DNA from 4 places in the Virgibacillus salexigens genome. Region 4 is predicted to be linked to each of the others. Evidence: riboswitches for the same ligand, from Rfam matches in the RefSeq annotation. Region 4 holds a riboswitch; each other region holds the start of a gene.
What was found. A riboswitch is a leader RNA that binds a small molecule or an ion and turns the genes downstream of it on or off. The one in region 4 is predicted to bind S-adenosylmethionine.
Positions count from the first base shown of each region.

Region 1: another riboswitch for S-adenosylmethionine. It lies ahead of BN990_RS04985 (5-methyltetrahydropteroyltriglutamate--homocysteine S-methyltransferase); the one in region 4 lies ahead of BN990_RS00450 (methionine ABC transporter ATP-binding protein).
Region 2: another riboswitch for S-adenosylmethionine. It lies ahead of metK (methionine adenosyltransferase); the one in region 4 lies ahead of BN990_RS00450 (methionine ABC transporter ATP-binding protein).
Region 3: another riboswitch for S-adenosylmethionine. It lies ahead of BN990_RS06895 (methionine ABC transporter ATP-binding protein); the one in region 4 lies ahead of BN990_RS00450 (methionine ABC transporter ATP-binding protein).

Region 1 covers NZ_CCDP010000001.1:1,107,846-1,111,027, reverse strand. Annotated here, with positions in the region: gene BN990_RS04985 (5-methyltetrahydropteroyltriglutamate--homocysteine S-methyltransferase) at 138-1,250, opposite strand; SAM riboswitch class I at 1,330-1,436, opposite strand; gene BN990_RS04980 (hypothetical protein) at 1,528-1,944, opposite strand; gene BN990_RS04975 (Na+/H+ antiporter NhaC family protein) at 2,133-3,182, shown strand, end outside.
Region 2 covers NZ_CCDP010000001.1:1,621,648-1,624,829, forward strand. Annotated here, with positions in the region: gene pckA (phosphoenolpyruvate carboxykinase (ATP)) at 1-760, opposite strand, end outside; SAM riboswitch class I at 1,026-1,133, shown strand; gene metK (methionine adenosyltransferase) at 1,269-2,471, shown strand; gene asnB (asparagine synthase (glutamine-hydrolyzing)) at 2,742-3,182, shown strand, end outside.
Region 3 covers NZ_CCDP010000001.1:1,525,203-1,528,384, forward strand. Annotated here, with positions in the region: gene BN990_RS06875 (arsenate reductase family protein) at 1-12, shown strand, start outside; gene gcvH (glycine cleavage system protein GcvH) at 92-475, shown strand; gene BN990_RS06885 (toprim domain-containing protein) at 663-1,019, shown strand; gene BN990_RS06890 (thioredoxin family protein) at 1,043-1,357, shown strand; SAM riboswitch class I at 1,428-1,537, shown strand; gene BN990_RS06895 (methionine ABC transporter ATP-binding protein) at 1,645-2,676, shown strand; gene BN990_RS06900 (methionine ABC transporter permease) at 2,666-3,182, shown strand, end outside.
Region 4 covers NZ_CCDP010000001.1:89,724-92,905, forward strand. Annotated here, with positions in the region: gene BN990_RS00445 (methionine ABC transporter permease) at 1-137, opposite strand, end outside; gene BN990_RS00450 (methionine ABC transporter ATP-binding protein) at 127-1,158, opposite strand; SAM riboswitch class I at 1,222-1,325, opposite strand; SAM riboswitch class I at 1,464-1,569, opposite strand; gene BN990_RS00455 (NAD(P)/FAD-dependent oxidoreductase) at 1,769-2,827, shown strand; gene BN990_RS00460 (ABC transporter substrate-binding protein) at 2,853-3,182, shown strand, end outside.

The DNA of each region.
Region 1 (3,182 bases), 1.0 Mb from region 4:
TTCATTTCCATACCTTTCAACCGCAATCATGATGAAGAAAATGAACAATAAAAAAACTACCCGAATATAACTTGTATATTCGGATAATAATTTGGATTTTCCTTTAGTTAATTACTTACAAGAAGGAACCTCTAAACTTATTGCCATACATCTTCCGCTATCTCAACAACATGACGTATTTTTTTCCATTGCTCTTCTTCTGTTAAATTATTTCCTTCCTCGGTTGACGCAAATCCACATTGAGGGCTGAGACAAAGTTGGCCATAAGGGATATACGTAGCGGCTTCTGCAATACGTTTTTTAACCAAGTTTGGATCTTCCAGCTCCGCAAATTTTGATGTAACCAAGCCCAATACAACGTGAAGGTCGTTTCTATTCACATAAGATAAAGGTTCAAAGCCACCCGATCGATCATCATCAAATTCAAGGAAAAGCCCATCTACATCTAATCCTCCAAAAATAGTTTCTGAAACCGCATCATATGATCCTGTACTGAAATAGTGTGAGCGGTAATTACCACGACAAATATGCATCGTTATTAACATATCGTTTGGACGTTCGGCAATGGATTCATTAATAACACTTCTACAGACTTCCATTAATTGTTCCGGATCAAAACCTTTTTCTCGGAGCGATTCCCTGCCCTCATCTGAAAGAAATGAACTCCAAGAAGTATCATCTAATTGCAAGTAGCGACAACCAGCATCATAAAAAGCTTGGATTGCTTTTTGATATGTGTTAATTAAATCTGGAATCACTTGTTCCATATTTTCATAGACATTTGTTTCTATATCAGCTCGCACTAGCAACATATTCGGACTTGGGATTGTCTGCTTCGCAACATGCTGGTCTCCGACGGCTTCATGTAAGAACTTATAGTCTGCAAGAAAAGGATGGTTTTCACTAAAGTCTACTTCTCCAGTGACACGAATCGCACGTTTTTTTGTTTGAATTCCAGAAAATTGCAATCCTGCTTCGGGTACAAATTCTTCAACTCCAATCAAACCTTCTAAGAAGTCAAAATGCCACCATGCACGACGAAATTCCCCATCTGTAATTGCCTTTAACCCTGCTTTCTTTTGTTTTTCAACTAATTTAATTATCTCCGTGTCTTCAATGGCTCGGAGTTGTTCGTTCGTGATTTCCCTACTTGCCTTTTGAATTCGAGCTTGCTTAATCCGATCAGGTCTTAAAAAACTTCCTACATGATCCCCTTTAAATGGTGCTTTTTTTTCTACTTTTGTTGCCATTTTATCCACTCCCTAATTTTTTATGTAATAAAAAAGCCTCTTCTAGCTAAGAAGAGACGCTGTAATAAACGGTGTCATCTTCTTATCTCTCAAGTTTAACTAAACTTGCTAGAAGTAGCACCTTGTCTTCACAAACAGGTTGCTGAGGCGTCTACGGGCTAGTCCCTTGACCTCTCTTGATAAGAATTCCTTTTAAATATTTAATATCTATCATAGCAATTCCACAATAAAAATGCAAAAGGTTTTGACAATTTTTTTATTTATTTTCTAGTTGACGTCAACGTTTTATAAGGATATATCGCATGAAAAAGCTAAATAATACAACAACTAACATAAACACCATCCAGCGCCAATTAAACGATTCAGCAAGTAGATTTATCCCTAAGCTAACGATACCTAGAATCATTGATAAAATAACAAACAAATTAGCTATAATCTTATCGGCATATTGAGGCGATCGTACCGACTCCTCCTTAATTCCTCTTTTTTCTCTCCAATTTGTTCCAATCCATTCTAGGATGGGCATGGCAATTAATAAAAACAGCAGTAAATAATGAAGCAATTCCAAAAATGGCATATGCTCAGATGAATAAATGCTTGCAAAAGCACCAGCAACGGCAAATCCAAACATGACAAATCGGTCAACCAACGGTGTAAAGATTGGTTCTTGTAAGTAACGTTTTAAGTTCTTCATCCATGCAGTCACTCTCCTCATATAACTAACTTATAACAGTTTTTCTTTGTTAAGCGTAACATCTCTTATTAGTTAAGGATATACCTTCTTCCATTCACGCATGAAAAAGGATGATTTAACACATGGTAACAAGAGAGATCATTCATTATTATGAAATTCCATTATAAGGCGATAAGGGAGGTTATCTGATGGAACAATCATGGCTTTCATTAATTCCATTTATTATTGTTATTGGACTTTCGATCTGGCAAAAACGAATTCTTCCTGGTTTAGTACTTAGTCTGGTTGTAGGAGCTTTTCTATTAGAATTCAGTATTTTGGACGGGACAAAGGAGACGGTCAGCTATATCGTAACTACCTTGGCTGATCCAGGAAATATTAATATTATCGCTTTTTTATATCTATTTGGCGGATTAATCGGCATGATGCAAATCTCTGGTGGTGTGAAGGGATTTTCGGAGTGGGTTGGTAACAAAATTGACTCTGAACGCGGGCTTCTAGCGGTCATTTGGTTAACTCTCCCCTTTACCTTTATGATGCCAATGTTTCGAATTATGATGATTGGTCCTGTGATTAAATCCTTATTGAAAAAAGTCAATATATCAAATTGGAAAGTTGGTTTTACCATGGACGTATCAACCAGCTCTGTTATTGTATTGTTACCTGTAGCAACAGCATTTGTTGGGTTTATGGTTTCACTGATTGAGGGCGGTATTCAAAAACATAATTTGAATGCAGATGCTTATCAAGTTTTCCTATATAGTATCCCTTTCAACTTTTTTGCCATCGTCATGCTAATTATTGGATTGATTTGGACCTTCTGGTCAAAGCCAAAAAAGAAACAGACAAATAATGGTCCGCAAGACGGGGAAGAAGGGAAACATCATCGTGCTAGCATAAAAAAAGAATTAGAAATGGTAAAGGCACAACCTTGGAATTTAATTGTCCCATTGTTTTTACTACTTGGACTTACCTTATTTCTATTGTGGCAGGATGGGGTGGAAAAAGGAGCTACTAGCTTGTTCAATGCCTTTGCTGAAGCTGATGCTACTTTCGTCATCCTGCTTGCTGTTTTTATTACGTTAATCATCACATTTATTTTCTACATGATTCGTGACCAAAAATTAGGGGAAACGATTTATCATTTTTATGATGGGGGAAATCAATTAATGGAAGCGATCATCCTTCTCGTTTTAGTATGGTCTCTTTCGCTTGTTACGGAGGACCTTGGTTTCTCT
Region 2 (3,182 bases), 1.5 Mb from region 4:
CATCATCACCAATTAAACGACGATATGGATCAGCTGATAACGTTGTTTTTCCTGTGCCAGATAATCCAAAGAATAAAGCAACGTCTCCTTCTTTACCTACATTGGCAGAACAATGCATAGATAACACATTTTGTTGGGGAAGCAGATAATTCATGACGGAGAAAATGGATTTCTTAATTTCTCCTGCGTATTCGGTTCCACCAATTAGAATAACCCTTTTTTTAAAAGAAACGAAAATAAAAGCTTCTGAATTTGTTCCGTCTTGCTCAGGGTTTGCTTTAAAAGTAGGAGCTGAAACTACTGTAAACGCAGGTTGATGATTTAATAATTCTTCAGCTGTCGGGGTTATAAAAAGTTGTCGGGCGAATAAATTATGCCATGCATATTCATTGATTACTTGTATTGGAAGCCGATAATCATGATCTGCACCGGCAAATCCTTTGAACTGAAAAAGCTCTTTTTTGTCTTGTAAATAATTAATTACTTTGCGATACAATTTGTCAAAAACTTGTTCTTCGATAGACTGATTAACTGTACCCCAATCAACATTCTTTTCACTCACTTCATCACTTACAATAAATTTATCCCTAGGAGAGCGTCCTGTATACTTACCTGTTGTAGCTTGAACAGCACCAGTTGCTGTAAGCATCCCTTCTTCTCTATCTAAAATACGTTCAATAAGTTGTGGTACTGTTAAGTTGGTTTGTAAATGATTATGGGTATATAATTCATTAACCAAAGGTTTTTCCACCATTTTCATATTAACTACCTGCCTTTTAGTAAGATTGTATCAACGTCGAAACCTAAACGACCTTATCATGTTGAATATGTTTATTAGTATAACACATTAATAAAAATAGTCCATACTAAATATATAATAATTTTATTCAATTATCCTATAATGTTGAATCATGACAGCAAATTACTTCTTTTCCTTTTATTATAAGTAAAAATCGATAGACAATACGACGAAAGTAGTTGACACAAACGTTTTCTTTCGATAAGCTAAACTTCGAACGGATACTCTCTTATTCAGAGTTGGTGGAGGGACAGACCCGATGAAACCCAGCAACCATCACAATGGTGAAAAGGTGCTAATCTGATGCAAGGAACATCTCCTTGAACAATAAGAGCGAAAGGCGGGACAATCCTTTCCTCATGTATAGTAGGAAGGGTTTTTTTTGTTTTCTTTAGAACCTTTAATACTGAATGAGCATAATTGATAAATAGAGTTCCGTAACTGATATGTAAAAGGAGGATTTAGCAACATGGCTGCTAATCGTCGTTTATTTACTTCTGAATCTGTAACAGAAGGCCATCCTGATAAAATATCTGACCAAATTTCAGATGCAATATTAGACGAAATATTAAAAACAGATCCTTATGCACGTGTTGCATGTGAAACGACCGTGACGACTGGGCTAGTACTTGTAGCTGGAGAAATCACGACAACAACATATGTTGATATTCCTGCAATAGTAAGGAAAACCATTAAAGAAATAGGGTATACTCGAGCAAAATTTGGATTTGATGCCGATACCTGTGCTGTGTTAACTGCAATTGATGAACAATCGCCAGATATTGCAGGAGGTGTAGATACTGCTTTAGAGGCGCGTCAAGGAACGATGAGTGATGAAGAAATTGCAGCTATTGGCGCCGGAGATCAAGGATTGATGTTTGGTTTTGCTTGCGATGAAACCGAAGAGTTAATGCCTTTACCGATTTCGTTAGCACATAAGTTAGCTAAGCGCTTAGCTGATGTTAGAAAAGATAAAACATTAGATTATTTACGACCGGATGGGAAAACTCAGGTGACCATTGAATATGATGAGGCGGATGAGCCGGTAAGAATTGATACAATTGTAATCTCTACACAACATCACCAAGATCTGACAACAGAACAAATTGAAAAAGATTTAATTGAACATGTCATTCGGCCTGTTGTACCAAAGAAACTGCTTGATGATAAGACAAAGTACTTTATTAATCCTACTGGTCGTTTTGTGATTGGTGGACCACAAGGAGATGCAGGTTTAACAGGGCGTAAAATTATTGTAGATACGTATGGGGGATATGCACGGCACGGTGGAGGAGCATTTAGTGGTAAAGATTCCACCAAAGTAGACCGATCTGCCGCTTATGCAGCTAGGTATGTTGCTAAGAATATTGTTGCAGCGGGTTTATCGAAATCATGTGAAGTACAATTAGCATATGCGATTGGTGTGGCAGAGCCTGTCTCAATTTCGATTAATACATTTGGATCAGGAGTAGTCGATGAAGAAAAACTAGTAAAAGCTGTAAGAAAACTATTTGATTTACGTCCAGCTGGTATAATTCGTATGCTTGATCTACAAAAACCAATCTTTAAGAATACTGCAGCATATGGTCATTTCGGCAGAACCGATATCCAATTCCCGTGGGAAAAAACCGACAAAGTTGATGAATTAAACGCGCTTTTAAAACAATTTTAAAAAATGATAGAAGAATGACAAAAGAGTTTTCTCATTTCAAGCTGGGGAAGCTCTTTTTTTGATATCGTGTGTGTTAAAACCTAAGGTATATCACCTATTTACAGTGAATATCTTACCAGACAAGTTGGGATTATATAGAAAAAAAGGGTGAAAAATGATAGAAGTTTACCTATCTCCGTGTTAGAATATTACTGTATCATTTCGGTTTTGTTACAAATGGGTTACAGCTCAGGGTGATACGTTTATAATTGACGAGAGAAGGTTTATGTTATGTGTGGTTTTATCGGAATGCTATTTGATGAACCAATGGAAAGGTCAGCTCAAGAAATAGCTAACTTCAAAGAACAAAATAATATAATAACGCATCGCGGACCAGATGACGAAGGATACTATTTTGATTCCTATATGTCGTTTGGGTTTCGGAGACTAAGTATTATTGATATCGAAAGTGGTACACAACCATTAAGTTATCATGATGAACAAATATGGATGGTTTTTAATGGTGAAATATATAATTACTTAGAGTTAAGGCAGGAACTAGTAAATGAAGGTTATCATTTCGAGACGAATTCCGACACTGAAGTAATTGCAGCTTTATTTACTAAATATAAAGAAGAGGCATTTCAATTACTAAGAGGAATGTTTGCGATTTTAATTTGGGATAAACAAAATGAAGAATTGTATGGTGCCAGAGATCCATTTGGAATTAAA
Region 3 (3,182 bases), 1.4 Mb from region 4:
CACTGGCTATAAAAATTTAAAAAGAAATGCTGGATAAATGTCATGGAAACTTGTATAGTGAAAGTGGAATGATATATTGGAGGGGATTGTTTTGAGCTTACCAAAGGAATTATTTTACACAAAAGAACATGAATGGGTAAAAAAAGAGGATGGCAATGTACGTATTGGTATTACGGATTTTGCCCAAGATGAACTAGGAGATATTGTTTTTGTTGAACTCCCTGAACCAGGTGATGAATTAGAGATCAATGAACCCTTTGGAAGTGTAGAGTCTGTTAAAACCGTTTCAGAATTATATGCTCCCATTAGTGGCAAGGTTGTCGAAGTGAATGAAGAATTGGAGGACAACCCGGAATATGTAAATGAGTCACCTTACGAAAAAGCTTGGATGGTAGTAGTAGAACCAAGCCAAAAATCAGAGTTAGACGAATTATTATCTGCTGATGGTTATGGAGAAATAATAAGCGAGGATTAATTAAATTTAGTTACAGTAATGGCTGATATGCAATTCAATTGCAATCAGCCTTGTTTTTACAATGAAGAAAATGATTCTATTCAGAGCAGAACTTGTACATTTATTATGAAAACAATCACTAAATAACAGTTTTTCATCATATAATATATGAAAACCTGTCGCTTGATTTTCTGAGGAGTGCTATGTGATGATAACGGATGAATTAGAAAAAATAATCATTGTAGAAGGATTGACAGATAAGAAACAGATTAAAAAGGTGATTTCTGAAGACCTAACCATCATTTGTACAAATGGAACTTTAGGTGTAGAACGTTTTGATCAACTTTTAGAAGATTATGCACTTGATTATAAAGACGTTTATATCCTAGTGGATGAAGATGAATCTGGAATAAAGTTACGCAAACAATTGGCTAGAGAATTACCACATGCTAACCATATTTATATTAGTAGTGAATACCGAGAAGTAGCTACAACACCTGAAAATATACTTGCTCAAACATTAGTGAGCAAACGGATCGCTGTTAATCCGATCTTTTTGATTTAAATTTCATATAGTAAGGTGATATTTTGCAATTAATTACGAATGATCAGCTGAAACAGGATAACTATCTGCTTTATATTTTTACCCCTTTTTGTGGAACATGTAATCTTGCAAGGACGATGCTTTCAAAAATAGAGTCGGTGCATCAAGAAGACATTTTTTATGAAATGAATGCATCCCTCCATCCAGAGTTTATGCAAGAACATCAAATTGAGAGTGTGCCTTGTTTATGTATAAAAAGAGATGGTGAAATTATAGAAAAGGTTTATGCTTTCAAAGATATTCCGAACATCTATAACTTTTTACTAACTTACAAACCTGAAATGTTTGCAAACAAATAAGTGAAAAGTCATTGACATGGGTATAACGGCATGCTAACATTTAGTTTATCGAAAATAAATAGATTCTTTACTCTTATCTTGAGCGGTGGAGGGACTGGCCCTATGAAACCGCGGCAACCTTCGACGAAGTTTATTCGAAAGGTGCTAATTCCTGCGAAGCATAGCTTTGACAGATGAGAGGACGAAATGACGAATTTCAAACGTCTTTCTGTTCTCTTACAGAAAGGCGTTTTTATTTATTTTATAGGGTACAATAATAGATAGTTTGAAATGAAGGAGGAAGACATGTGATATCGATAGAGGGTTTGAGTAAGATTTTTACATCAAACAAGACAGACACAACAGCCGTCGATAATTTGACCCTTTCGATTGATCAAGGAGATATCTTTGGTGTTATCGGTTATAGCGGTGCTGGTAAAAGTACTTTCGTTCGATTACTCAATCGCTTAGAGGAACCAACGAATGGACGAGTAGTTATTAACGATCAAGTCGTGACAGCATTGAATAAAAAGGATCTTAGAATAGCTAGACAAGATATTGGTATGATTTTTCAGCATTTTAATCTGTTATGGTCACGTACGGTGGAAGAGAATATTGCATTTCCATTAGAAATAGCAGGTGTATCGAAAGAAGAACGTTTAGAGCGTGTACATTCATTAATTGATTTAGTTGGGCTTTCAGGAAAAGAACAGTCCTATCCTTCACAATTAAGCGGCGGCCAAAAACAACGTGTTGGAATTGCGCGTGCATTAGCTAATAAACCATCTGTTCTATTATGTGATGAAGCAACTTCGGCTTTAGATCCAGAAACAACAAATGCGATTTTGGATTTATTAGTGGATATTAACCGACAATTAGGTCTAACGATCATTTTAATTACCCATGAGATGCATGTCATTCGCAAAATATGCAATCAAGTGGCAGTGATGGAAAATGGGAAAGTGGTTGAACAAGGAAATGTCTTAGATGTATTCTTGCATCCACAGCAGTCGGTTACCAAAAAATTTGTGAAGCAGGTAATGGGATCTGACGAGGAAGATAATGATATTAACCAATTAATTAAAAACAACGAGCAAGGGAAAATTATTAGGCTTCATTTTGTTGGGGAAACAACCAACGATGCTTTGATCAGCCAAATTATTAAAACATATCAGGTAGATGTGAGTATATTGCAGGGGAAAATCACACAAACTCAGGCAGGGGCTTATGGCACATTGTTCATCCAAATGGGTGGTAATCAGGATGATGTCACCCAAGCGATTACGTTTATTCGTGAACAAACCTCGGTAGAATTGGAGGTTGTCCGTGATGCTGACTGAATTATTTCCAAATCTTAAATTAGAAGACTTAACGACGGCAACATATGAAACATTTTATATGACAATTATTGCTTTAATTGGAACTTTCGTATTTGGAATATTATTAGGTTTATTATTATTCCTTACTAGAAATGGCGGTATGTGGCAAAATAAAGTACTGAACGTTACAACAGCATCGTTTGTTAATATCTTTCGCGCGATTCCATTTATCATATTAATTTTATTGTTATTTCCATTTACAGAGTTTTTAATGGGTACCATACGTGGGCCAAAGGCTGCTTTGCCGGCATTAATTATTGGTTCTGCGCCATTCTATGCAAGGCTAGTGGAAATTGCTTTACGTGAAGTTGATAAAGGGGTTGTAGAAGCTGCCAAAGCAATGGGAGCCAAAACAAGTACTATCATCTTTAAGGTGTTGTTACCAGAATCCATGCCAGCATTAATCTCGGGAATTACGGTAACAGCAATTGCATTAATCGGGTACACAGCTATGGCTGGAGCAATAG
Region 4 (3,182 bases):
CATAAATGTCCTTTCCTTGTTACCACTAATAGAATTCCTAATATAAGTCCTATCACAAAGGAGAAAAGTAAAGAAATACCAACCATTAGGATTGTCTCCCATAATGCTGCTACAATTTGTTGGTTATCAACTAACATCTGCTAACACTTCCTTTATCGTGACATCTTGTTGGTGAATATGCATGATCACTCGGTTAATTTCCTTTTCGTCTCCATCAAATTTGACAATTAAATTGCCAAAAGGAATACCTTGTAACTCCGTAATACTCCCAAATAAAACATTCACTTCGACAGCATACTGCTTAGCTATTTGCGATAGTAACGGAGCGCCTGCTGAAGATCCAACGAATACAATACGGTATATCTGATGTCGTTCGTCTTGTGCTTTTACGAGTTGATAAACCGATTCCGGTATCTCATCATGCATCACGGAACGTACAAAATTTTTGGCTATCTCTGTTCGAGGTTGGGAAAATACGTCAAATACAGAACCAGCTTCCACCACTTTTCCACTATCCAAAACGGCCACTTTATCGCAAATTTCCCTAATTACACCCATTTCATGAGTAATGATTAAAATCGTTAAATTATATTCTTCATTTACTTTCTTTAATAATTGCAATATCGACTTGGTTGTTTCTGGATCGAGTGCTGACGTTGCTTCATCACATAACAACACCTTTGGCTTTGTGGCTAATGCACGTGCAATTCCAACACGCTGTTTTTGCCCTCCTGATAACTGATCAGGATAACTATTTGCCTTATCCGCTAGTCCTACAAATGCCAATAAATCGTCAACTCGCTTTTTCACTTCATTTTTTGGGATATTAGCTAATAATAAAGGCATAGCCACATTGGTATACACCGTTTTCGAGTTTAATAGATTGAAATGTTGAAATATCATTCCAATGCTTCGTTTTGCTTCCCTTAATTCCTTTGCTGAAAGGTTGAGTATGTCCTGACCATCTACGATTACTTTCCCAGAAGTTGGTCGCTCCAATAGGTTTACACAGCGGATGAGAGAACTTTTTCCTGCGCCACTAAAACCAATCACACCATATATTTCTCCCTTTTCAATTTGTAAATTCACCTGATCCAATGCTTTTACTTGCTGTTCTTTGCCGTTATATATTTTTGTTACTTGATCAAACGTAATCATGCTGTCACTCCCCTTCTAAATAAAAAAGCCTCTTCATCAAAGAAGAGGCTATCCATTACCCTCTTCTTATCTTTCAAGCATCATTCGCTTGCTGGATTTGGCACAGTACTTAATCGTCCGCTGCCGAGGTTTCTTAGGGCCAGTCCCTCCACCTCTCTGGATAAGAAGTATTAAAATTTTATGAACATGTAAACATTTTGTGTTCACGATCGATCATACAATCCTTGATGAATCGGTTTTAAAGGTGTTTACAAAAGAAAAATCCCTCCTTTTAATCAAGAAGAGATTCCATATGTGGCGCTCTCTTCTTATTTTCCAAGCACAGTAGCTTGTTGGATTTGGCACAGTACTTTTAACAGTCCGCTGCCGAGGTTTCTTAGGGCCAATTCCCTCCACCTCTCTGAATAAGAAGTATTCGTTAATATAATTATGATGATTATTAGATTACTACGCTTCTTTCATTCTGTCAATCACTATTTTGAAAAAATTTTAAAATTTTCCGCTTTCCTTTATGTAATTTTACCTATCGTTTATTGCGTTCCTCTAAAATTTCTGTATAATAAAATTAGTGATAATGATTCTCATTATCATAAATGGAGGAGGTACTTATATGCGAAATTCAGATATAACAGATGTAACGATCGTTGGTGGCGGACCAGCAGGATTATATGCATCTTTTTATAGCGGCATGCGGGACTTATCCACTCGCATCATAGAATATCAACCGAAACTAGGTGGTAAAGTACATGTATATCCTGAAAAAATGATCTGGGATGTTGGCGGATTAACCCCAGTAACTGGAGCAACATTAATTGATCAAATGGCGGAACAAGCTGTGACTTTTGATCCAGAAATCGTTCTAAATGAGAAAGTCACAAAAATCGAAAAGAATGAAGATCAGTTATTTGTCCTTACGTCTAACTCTGGGAATCAATATGTAAGTAGAACCGTTATCCTCGCTGTTGGTGGTGGTATTTTAAATCCGATTAAAATCGATATTGAAGGAGCAGATCGATTTGAAGTAACCAATCTCCACTATACGGTACAAAGCCTTGAACATTTTAAAGGAAAGAACATTATTATTTCTGGTGGAGGCAATTCTGCAATTGATTGGGCAAATGAATTTGAGCCTATTGCTAATCAAGTACATATTGTACATCGCAAAAATGAATTTAAAGGTCATGAGGCCCAAATTCAGCAATTAATGAATTCATCCGTCCATGTTCATCTCAATTCAACGATAGAGAAGTTGCATGCAAATCAAGAAGGAAATCTAATTGACGCGGTAAGTATTCATAACCATGAAATCAACGAGTCAATAAGATTAGAAACAGATGATCTAATTATTAATTACGGTTATGAAAGGGAACTAACCTTTATTAAAGAAAGCCCCCTTCATATTGAAATAGAAAACGATTTCTTTGTAAAAGGCACATCTAAATCTGCATCATCCGTTGAAGGGCTTTATGCTGCTGGCGATATACTAGCCTTTGATGGTAAAGTTCATTTAATTGCAGGGGCTTTTGTAGACGCAGCTAATGCAGTTAACCAAGCCAAATTATTACTAGAGCCAGATGCAGCTGCCAAAGCAAGAGTATCTTCTCATAACGCTAAATTTAATGCGAAAAACAAAGAACTTTTGAAGCATTTATACCAATCATCATCTTAAACGATGTTTAAAAAGGAGTACACGAATGAATAAGAAACAATTTATCTATGTATTGCTCATTATTCTATTAACCTTCCTAGCAGCATGTAGTGGGAGCAATAACGCCGAAGAAAATGAGAGTAACCAAGAAAAAGAAGATAGCACGCGTGAATTCGAAACCGCCAAAGGTACCGTTGAAATTCCATCGAATCCGGAACGAATTGTTACCGATTACTATGGTGGAGAATTACTTTCTGTAGGAGCAAATGTAGTCGGAGTGGAACCGACCGCGTTTGATAATCCATTTATCGCAGATCTTCTAAAAGATGCTACAGATGTCGGCTATCCATTAAATGAGGAAAAGGTATTAGAATTA